3 regions of the Arthrobacter sp. StoSoilB5 genome follow, and region 2 is predicted to be linked to each of the others. Evidence: riboswitches for the same ligand, from Rfam matches in the RefSeq annotation. Region 2 holds a riboswitch; each other region holds the start of a gene.

Region 1 (3,270 bases), 220 kb from region 2:
AGGTCGATGGACATGCCGGCTTCGACGTAGGCCAGCACAGGTGAGGGTGAATGGAGCCAGACATGGCGGATCGCATTTCCCCGCCCTCGTTCCTGGAAGCGCAGGACCTTCAGGCTCGGGAGTTCGCGGGCCAGCCGTTCGGCAATTCTCAATGTGGTGTCAGTACTGGCGTTGTCGGCCACAGTGATCTGGAAGCTGTAAGGCAACGAGTCCACGAGATGCGCGTGCAGCCGGCGCAGGCTCCACTCGATGTGGCCTTCCTCGTTGAAGACGGGAACCGCGACGTCAAGGACGGGAACTGTTCCCCGGATGTTCACGGGAGACCGCCGCGACCGCTGTTGAGGCACGGCTGAAGCACCACAGTGCCCAGCGTGTGCAGCGTGCTGCACTGCGTTGCCCGCTGGATCTATGAGCGTCATGCATCCAGCATGCGGCCAGGGATTATGAGGGCCATAGGCAGCCGCTGTGATGTGACTGTGAAACGTGGAAAGCCTTGAAACGTGGAAAGCCTTCAAACGGGGAAACGGCCTGAACCGCGAAAACCGCCCCGGTTCCTGCCGGTCGCTTCAATAAACACTGCGAACGGCGGAAACGGGGCGGCAATCAGGCCCTGCACGATTGAGCCCGCTGGGGTGGGCTCAAGCCTGCTTCAGGGTTTGGCTTAGTACCAGTTGTTGGCCAAGTGGAAGGCAAGGGCGGCCGAGGGGGAGCCGTAGCGTTCCTTGATGTAGTTCAGGCCCCACTTGATCTGGGTCTGGTAGTTGGTCTCCCAGTCAGCGCCGGCAGTCGCCATCTTGGAAGCCGGCAATGACTGCACGATTCCGTAGGCGCCACTGGAGGCGTTGGTCGCGGTGGTCCGCCAGTTGGATTCCTTCTCCCACAGCGTGTTCAGCGCAGTCATTTCGCCCGGACCCCAGCCGTAGTTGGCGAGGATGCTGGCGGCGTACGCCTTGGCAGCTGCGGGATCGTCCACTGCCTTGGGGGCAGCTGCGGCGGCTGCGGCTGCAGCAGCGGCGGCATCTGCAGCCTGCTTGGCGGCTGCGTCAGCGGCAGCCTTCTCGGCGGCGGCTTGTGCGGCCGCTGCCTGGTCCGCGGCAGCCTTCTCAGCGGCGGCCTTCTCGGCGGCGGCTTGTGCGGCCGCTGCCTGGTCTGCGGCGGCCCTATCGGCGGCGCCCTTCTTGGCGGCAGCATCCAAGGAAGCTGAGATTTCCGCTGATTTGTTGCTGACCTGGGCGGTAGCCTGCGTCTCGGACGCCTGGCTCGTTTCCGGGAGGTTGAACGCAGCGTTTGCGGCCTGGCCGAGCGAGGCGACGCCCAAGGCGGCGGCAACGACTCCTGCAACAACGGACATCCGCTGCCCGGTCTTGCCACGGCGTGCAGCGTTCTTCAGAACGGTTTGCGACTTGGTCAGGGGAGCATTGTGTTCGTCACGGTGACGCGCGGAAGGGCGCGTCTGATCGTTGAATTCAGACATGTGTGATTACCTCTCAGCGCCTGCGGAGTTAGCTGTCGGGTTCGGATGAGGTCATCCGGCCGCGCGCGTAGCTGCGGCTTCACCCCAAGGGCAAGGAAAATACTGTGCCCGGAGACTCTGGGTCCCCCGTCTCTGCCTCGAATGAGAACGGAACTCCGGGAAGTGGCAGAGCTCGGCGCATCCCGGGTGTGGGGCCAGTTAGGGGCGACCCACCCTTTCGACGGTACAGGAGGTTTCGGCTTAAGTCACATTTAGGTAACAGAGATCACGATCACGGCGCGTCATGTTGCCCGATTCGTTATGCGCGTTCGTTTGAAACTGAGGGAAGCCGGAGGGCGAACTCAGTGCGTCCCGGCTTGGACGTAACTTCCACGCTTCCGCCGTGCGCTTGAACGATCGATTCGACAATGGACAAGCCCAATCCGGAGGTCCCCTCAGAGCCCGATCTTGCGGCGTCAGCCCGGGCAAATCGCGAGAAAATACGGCCTTGGAATTCGGGCGGAATGCCAGGCCCATCGTCAGTGACGGTGACCACCGCACTACCGTCAGCAGAGAGCATGACGCCTGTGACTACCGTGGTGCCGGGATCTGTGTGCTTGCGTGCGTTGGACAGCAGATTGGCCAACACTTGATGCAGTTGGGTTGCGTCACCGCGCACCGTAATCGGTTCGTCAGGGAGCTGGAGCTTCCAGATATGGTCCGGTGCCATCACCTTTTCGTCGCTGACGGTCTCGATCACCAGCTGCGTCAGGTCCACATCCGTGACCTTCAACGGCTGGCCTTCGTCCAGGCGCGCCAACAGAAGCAGGTCCTCCACTAGCGTGGTCATCCGTTCCGATTGGCTCTGGACGCGTGCCAAGGATTTTCGTCCATCGTCGGTGAAGTTCTCGGTCATGCGTAGCAACTCTGTGTAGCCGCGGATGGCGGTCAGTGGCGTCCGGAGTTCGTGGGACGCGTCGGCCACAAATTGTCGGACCTTGGTTTCGCTTTCCTGCCGGGCTGCCAGCGCCCTGGCAACGTTGTTGAGCATTTGGTTCAAAGCGTGGCCAACGCTGCCCACTTCCGTTCCCGGATGGGAGGCCGACGGCGGTACGCGCACCGCAAGTGCCACGTCACCGGCGTCGAGGGGCAGCCGCGAGACTTTCGTCGCGACTTCCGAAAGCTGCTCCAGGGGCCGCATGGTCCTACGGATAATGACGGTACCCGCGAGTCCGATCAGTACCAGGCCGCCAAGAGAAACAAACACCATGGTCCATACCAGCGATGCCTCGGCGTTTTGCTTGTCAGCCAACGGCAGTCCCGTCACGATCACGTCGCCGTAGGCGGTCTCAACGGCCACCAGCCGGTAGTCGCCATTGGACAATGAGCGGTCCACAGGCAGATTGCCGCGGGGGAGTGACAGCAGGACCTGCTTGTCTTCGGCCGAGAGTGCGGCGCGCCGTCCGTTGGCATCTATGAGGCCCGAGTTGATGACGGTGGAACCATCGATCCTCGCGTTGAGGGTCCCGGCACCTTGGCCGCGGGCCTCCAGGGGATCTGGCCGGCCGCTTGAAGGAAAGTTCGACGGCGGCCTGCCGAAGTCATTCGCGCGGCTGGACGCCTGCTCCAACTGCTTATCGAGTTGCTTGTTGAAGTACATGTCCATGGAGGCATAGCTGACCACCCCGACTGCACCACAAATCGCCACCAGCAATGCCATTGCCACCAGGACCAGTCGCGTGCGCAGATGCCAGGTAGAGGGATTGAACCAGCTCCGCTGGGTCTTGCGGGCTACTCCTGAAAGGGTGGACAAGGTT
Region 2 (3,270 bases):
TGCGGCCAGAACGGCGGCTTGGCGGCCTACGGTGCCTGCATTGGTTGAGACAGCCTTGGAAAGGTTGTTCAACGGGTTCGTACGAACCAATTCGGCGCGATGGCGCGCAGGGGTAGTGCGTGATGACACGAAGGTAGCCTCTCCCAATGCCTGCGAGGTGAGCTGTCGGATTCGGATGGGAGTCATCCGGCCGCGCGGCTTCCGGGAAGCTTTTGCGACTTAACCCCAAGGCCTTCTGATTCGAAGACCAAAATTGGTTCCCCCGCCCCTGCCAGACGATTTTTGCGAACGGACCTTGAGTGGTGGCAGAGCTAGGCAATCCACCCAAGTGCATCGGCCCCCTAAAAAGCCGATGCGCTTTAGACGGTACAACAGATATTCGTGAATGTCACATTCAGGTCACGGGGCGTGTCATCAATGCGAGAGAGCACCATCAACTAGCTCAGAGCCAACCCATGGGATCTACGACCTCGCCATTTACCTGGACCTCAAAATGGAGGTGGCAGCCGGTGGATGCGCCCGTGGTGCCGCTGAGCGCGACGGTATCGCCACGGTTGACGGTCTGGCCCACCTTGACGTTGAAGGACGACAGGTGGTTGTACGTGGTCTCGAGGCCGTTGCCGTGATCAACCACTACGCGGTTGCCTCCGCCATACTCATGCCAGCCCGCGAACGTGACCTTGCCTGCGGCTGCGGCGTGAACAGCGGTACCGCACTGGGCCACGAAGTCCTGGCCACGGTGGAAGTCACCCGTGCCGCCGGTGAGCGGGCTGACGCGATAGCCAAAGGGCGACGCCGTGACCAACTTGTCCAGTGGACTGCCCAAGGTGCCAAGTGAGGAGGCGCGCTGGATGCTGCCCGCAGACTGCGCGCTCAGCAGCTGCTTGAGCTTGCCGTCAGGATCGGCTGCGGTGGCGACCGCTGCGCGGCTGAAATCGATTTTGGCAGACGCTGCCGCAGAAACCTCGGGCTGGCTGCCACCGGGCACGGTCAGGGCCGCCTCAGTCTGACCGGACTCGGATGTGGCCATGACGGGGCTTGTGGCCGGCAGACCTACAGTCAGGGCAAGTCCGGTGGCGGCAAGCGCAACTCCGGCTTTCTGCCCGACACCACTGGCTGCGGCGAAGTCGGCTACCTGGCGCAATGGGCTCTTGCGGCGGCGCACCTGACGCGGGGTGTCGCGTGGCCGGATCTCCATTGCGGCGCGGGCTGGCCGCAGCTCAGCAGCGGGGCCGGACGCGCGGCGGCGACCCCTGACGTTCTGCGATGTCAAACTCTGTTCCTCTCTAGAAAGCCTGCGAAGTTAGCTGTCGGATTCGGGTCAGAGAGTTCAAAGACCCGGTCCGCACGAAGCGCAAACGGCACACAGGTATCCCAAGGAGGACTTGCGTTAGTAGGCACTTCTGCTGCGGACTTCACCCCAAGGCTGCTTCTTTAGGCAGCCGCTTGTGGTTCCCCCGCCTCTGCCAGTAGTTGATGACACACCTGATCCGCTGGCAGAGCTCGGCTCCAGATCAGGTAACGCTTTGGTATCGGCGCTAGTAGATAACTATAGGCGATTAAAGTCCGCAGTAATAAATTCGTTATCTTTCGAAACACCGTGTTGTGGCGTGGCTCCATACCATCAATCGCGGAAACCCGCAGGTCACACGCGCGCCAAAGACCCCAACGTGAGATCTGACACGCCGGAAAGTCAGCTAACGGCGACGAAGACGTGCGCGGCTACCTCGGGAGGCAGCTCAAGCGCTCCTTCAATGCCGGGAACGCGAACAGAGATGTACTCCCCCACCCTCTCCAAGGAGACGGTGGCGCCGGGACGAATCCCGCCTTCATCAAGCTGGGTGAGGAGTTCCGGCTCAACCTGGATGGGCTCAGCGAGTCGGCTGACGACTACGCGTGAATCGGCGGCGTACCCGTCCATCGCGTGCAGCAGGTTGACGTCCAGGCGTGCAAGGGGCTGGCCGGCGAGGCCGCCAAGTGCCTCCAGACCCGGGATGGGGTTGCCATACGGCGACTCGGTGGGATGTTCCAACAACTCATACAACCGCCGCTCCACACGTTCGCTCATGACGTGCTCCCAGCGACATGCCTCGTCATGGACATACGCCCAGTCGAGACCAATGACGTCCGCCAGAAGCCTCTCGGCAAGGCGGTGCTTTCGCATGACTTCAGTGGCCCGCTTGCGTCCGACCTCGGTCAGCTCCAGGTGACGGTCGTTGGACACAATCACCAGGCCGTCGCGCTCCATGCGTCCGATGGTCTGGGAAACTGTGGGTCCCGAATGGCGCAAACGCTCGGCAATACGTGCGCGAAGAGCCACGATGTTCTCTTCTTCAAGCTCCAAAATGGTCCGAAGATACATCTCAGTGGTATCGATCAGATCCGTCATCCAGCTCAGCTCTCCTCGAACGCATTTGTTGCGTAATCTCCACCGTACCGCGTCCCAGCCAAGGTGGACGGTGTGCAATCGACACCTCAGGAACGCCAACCCTAGCCTAGCTTATTTGGAATTACTCTGGATAATGTTTCCGCGGGCACGAATGCCCGTAGTCGTTCAGGCATTCCACGTGGCGGACTATGACAACCGCAGATTCCTGAGCGCGGGCCCGGTCAGGCAGAATGATGGAGTCGAAGGGGCAGCCGATGCCACCTGCCACCTCCCCTCTCTAACCGATACCCATTGGAGCCACACGTGAGCGACAACAGCATCACTATTCCCGCCGACCTGCTGCCCAAGGACGGACGCTTCGGCGCAGGACCCTCCAAGGTCCGCCCGGAACAGGTCCAGGCCTTGTCCGCCGCATCGACCACCATTCTTGGCACATCCCACCGTCAGGCGCCCGTCAAGAACCTGGTGGGCTCGGTCCGCGAAGGACTCAGCCAGTTCTTCCGCGCACCTGAGGGCTACGAGGTTGTCCTCGGCGTCGGCGGCTCCACCGCTTTCTGGGACGTAGCGACTTTCGGCCTGGTTGAGAAAAAGGCCCAGCACCTTTCCTTCGGCGAGTTCGGTTCCAAGTTTGCGGCGGCCACCAACAAGGCCCCCTTCCTCGATGCATCCTCCATCATCAAGTCCGAGCCCGGCACGCGGCCGTCCCCCCAGGCCGAGGCCGGCGTTGACGTCTACGCGTGGCCCCAGAACGAGACTTCCACGGGTGTTGCCGCCCCGGTCAAGCGTGTAGAAGGCGCCGACGCCGGTTCGCTCGTCCTGGTGGACGCCACCTCAGCCGCTGGCGGGCTGGACGTGGACGTCGCCGAATCGGATGTCTACTA
Region 3 (3,270 bases), 1.3 Mb from region 2:
CTGAACTCGGTCTGGTATGGCTCGAGTTCGGCCACCAGGCTTTCGCGCTTGGCCATGGGAAATGAAGCCACCACCCCGACGTGCTGCAGCTGGCCGGCGTCGTTATAGAGCCCGAGCAGCATCGACCCCACAACCTTTCCTGTCTTATGCCAGCGAAATCCAGCCACTACGCAGTCCGCGGTGCGTTCATGCTTGGTTTTGAACATGACCCGCTTATTCGGCTGGTATGTCCCGCCGAGCGGTTTGGAAAGTATGCCGTCCAGCCCAGCACCTTCCAGCTGCACGAACCACTCCTGCGCTTGGTCCAGTTCCGTCACCGCCGGCGTTACGTACACGGGCGCCTCAGCCTTGGCCAGGGCCTTCTCCAGGGCAGCGCGACGCTCGGAAAACGGCTTGTCCATGAGGTCCTCATCTCCTAGCGCCAGGGTGTCGAATCCAATGAAGGAGGACGGCGTCTTTTCAGCCAGCATCCGCACACGACTGTCGGCGGGGTGGATGCGCTGCTGAAGGCCTTCGAAGTCGAGCCTGTTGTCCGCTATGAGGACGATCTCGCCGTCGATGACGCACTTGTCCGGAAGGTTCTTCTTGAGGGCTTCCACCAGTTCCGGGAAATACCGTGTCATGGGGCGTTCGTTGCGGCTGCCCAGGATGATCTCGTCACCATCTTTGAAAACAATGGTCCTGAACCCGTCCCACTTGGGCTCGTAATGCCCCACATCCGGAATGTTGGGCACGGACTTGGCGAGCATGGGCGAAACGGGCGGCATCACAGGCAGGTCCATAGGACTATGTCTACCGGCCAGTACATGCCGAAAGCTAGTCTTGGGCGATGGATATCTTGGCCGTTCTTGTGGCCGTACTGGCAGCACCTGCCCTCATTGCGGCCCTTTGGTTCTGGGTCTCGCGCCAGAACAGCAAGGGGAAAGTCCGGCGCGGCGCCACGGGTGGGATGCTGGGTGTGGCGGACGAAATTTTCCGACCCGAGACCCATTACGCACACCAAGTCCAAAGGATCCAGCACGAGCTGCCCGCCCCGGCTCCGGCCCCGGAGCCTAAGTCCTAACCGACCTTCGCTCTGGAAGACGTCCCGCCCGTTACATTAATGTGACTTTAGTTTGCTGCTCATGTACCGTCGAAGAGCGACCCGTATCTCCGCTGGGCCGCTTCCGGGTTGACGCCGAGCTCTGCCGCAAACCGGAATCCGCCAGACTCGCGGCAGAGACGGGGGACCCAGAGTTCCCGGGCCTGATTCTCCATGGGCCCTTGGGGTGAAGCCGCCATGTGCGGCCGGACGGCCTCGTCCGAACCCGACAGCTAACCTCGCAGGCGTTGAGAGGCAACCACCATGTCCCCAACCATGGATCAGCCGCGCCGCGCCCAAATAGCGCGCGAGCGTACCCAGCCAACCGGACGCCGTCGGGCCCAACCCAGCGGATCCTCCACCAGTGCGCCAGCAGCAGAAGCAGCGTCAACAAGCACGACGCCGGAACCCACCGCTGCTTCTAATCCCACCACCGCGGCACCCACTACGCGCGCGGCCGCTCGCGCCGCAGAGCGTGAGCGGGCAGCCCAGGCGGTCATCGCTCTTGCTGAAACAACGCCCGCGGACTCTGCTCCGTTGGAACCGGCAACGGCTGCGATTCCAACTGTTCAAGCTCCCGCACCGATCGCCCCCGAACCGGCTTCCACTCCGGAGCCCACCACTGCCGCCATACCGACGGTGGATGCCGCTTCATCCACTCCGGAGCCCGCCACTGCCGCCATACCGACGGTGGCCGCTGCTTCACCGATGCCCTCTGCATCCCCGGCACAGGCGAAGAGCCCCGCCCAGCTGGCGGCAGCCGCCACCGCTGCGGCTGGCCTCGCAAGCCGGAAGGCCCTCCGCACGCGAGCAGCCCAGCCCTCGGCAGGCGGTGCCCCTACGTTCGGAGCTTCATCCTTGGGCGGGTCATCAGTGGGTGGATCGTCCTTCAGCCACGAACCACACGCCGTCCTCACAAAGGCGGCCTCGGTCAAGACAATGGGCCAGCGCATGGCAGTCGTCGCCGGAGCTTTGGGCTTGGTATTGACCGTTGGCACCGTGAGCCAGGCCTTCGAGCTTCCCTTCTTCGGGCAGGAAACACCGGCCCAGGAAGCCAGTGACGCAAAGACCGGTGGCGACAGCAGGCAGTCAACCTCGGCCACCCCCGCACCCAGCTCGTCCAACTCCACTGCTGCTTCGGCGGCCACCAGCGAGGCCGGACAGCCGGCAACTGTTGCAACGCAGTCGTCAGAAGAGGCACCCGCTCAGGGATCGCCGTCGTCCCTTCCGACTCCGCAAGTTTCACTCGCGGATCCTGTTTGGGTTCCTTCGGCAGTCCCGTCGGCTGTTGTTCCTGTGCCGGGCGTGACAACTCCTGTCCCAACCCAGCCAGCCCCGAGCCCGGTTCCGTCGGACACGGTTACCACCCCACCTGCCACGACGACGCCGACCCCCACTGTCACTCCGGCGCCTACTCCAACACAGGCTCCGGCGCCAAAGCCAAAGCCGACCGGCAGTCCCAGCACCACGCCGTCCAATGGTTCAGCCCTGGACCTGGACGCCGTACTTGACGGCGCCACAGGGATTTTGAAGTGAGCACGCGACTTCCCAGGACCAGCACGCACGTCGGGTGGCACGGCCGGTACTGCAGCAGCAGCCGGACGGCCACGTTCCGCCGCCGGTTGGGCCGCTGGAGTTGCCAGCGGTTGCGGCGCGCCTAAGGAATCAGGGCAACAAGAATCACTGCAACAAGAGAGGCAGGCACCTACCCGGTGCCTGCTTCTTTCGTTCCGCGTGTCACTTGCATGTGACAAGAGTGCCAGAGGGGCGTCGACCCCGAGTGCGGCACTCGGCGACCCAGCCGCCCGGAACGCGCTAAATCCGGGGCCGAGAGGCCCACCTCCGGGCCTTCAGTGCGGCGTGCAACTCGAGCCGGATCGCGCCGCTCAACGGATCAGCTCCGATGAGTTGGCGGATCCGGCCGAGGCGGTTGTAGATGCTGCTCCTGTGGAGATGGAGTTTGGTGGCGACGTCCTGGACGGAGCCGTCGTTGTCATAGAGCAGTTCCAACACCGGCAGGAGTTCGCCGTTGCGGTCGTGGTCCTCCAGGGTCCGGTAGTGCACTGAGCCGGCATCGTCCCAACCTCCGGGGGCCTGCAGACGGTCGAAGAGCTGGTAGACGCCCACGGCACGGCTGTCCACGAGTTCCCCCAGGGGCGCATCGACGGCTGCCGCCTGTGCAGCAACTT

The links. Region 2 has a riboswitch for cyclic di-AMP ahead of LDN75_RS04755 (M23 family metallopeptidase). Riboswitches for the same ligand answer to the same signal wherever they lie in the genome.
Region 1: another riboswitch for cyclic di-AMP. It lies ahead of LDN75_RS03760 (hypothetical protein); the one in region 2 lies ahead of LDN75_RS04755 (M23 family metallopeptidase).
Region 3: another riboswitch for cyclic di-AMP. It lies ahead of LDN75_RS22590 (hypothetical protein); the one in region 2 lies ahead of LDN75_RS04755 (M23 family metallopeptidase).

What each region holds. Positions count from the first base shown of each region.
Region 1 is NZ_AP024646.1:781,119-784,388, forward strand. Features, by position in the region: gene LDN75_RS03755 (glycosyltransferase) at 1-419, opposite strand, end outside; gene LDN75_RS03760 (hypothetical protein) at 662-1,474, opposite strand; cyclic di-AMP (ydaO/yuaA leader) riboswitch at 1,478-1,662, opposite strand; gene LDN75_RS03765 (HAMP domain-containing sensor histidine kinase) at 1,773-3,266, opposite strand; gene LDN75_RS03770 (response regulator transcription factor) at 3,270-3,270, opposite strand, start outside.
Region 2 is NZ_AP024646.1:1,004,164-1,007,433, reverse strand. Features, by position in the region: gene LDN75_RS04760 (C40 family peptidase) at 1-129, opposite strand, end outside; cyclic di-AMP (ydaO/yuaA leader) riboswitch at 134-304, opposite strand; gene LDN75_RS04755 (M23 family metallopeptidase) at 443-1,273, opposite strand; cyclic di-AMP (ydaO/yuaA leader) riboswitch at 1,278-1,519, opposite strand; gene LDN75_RS04750 (metal-dependent transcriptional regulator) at 1,694-2,389, opposite strand; gene serC (phosphoserine transaminase) at 2,693-3,270, shown strand, end outside.
Region 3 is NZ_AP024646.1:4,985,337-4,988,606, forward strand. Features, by position in the region: gene LDN75_RS22580 (ATP-dependent DNA ligase) at 1-782, opposite strand, end outside; gene LDN75_RS22585 (hypothetical protein) at 830-1,063, shown strand; cyclic di-AMP (ydaO/yuaA leader) riboswitch at 1,193-1,343, shown strand; gene LDN75_RS22590 (hypothetical protein) at 1,346-2,617, shown strand; gene LDN75_RS22595 (helix-turn-helix domain-containing protein) at 2,897-3,270, opposite strand, start outside.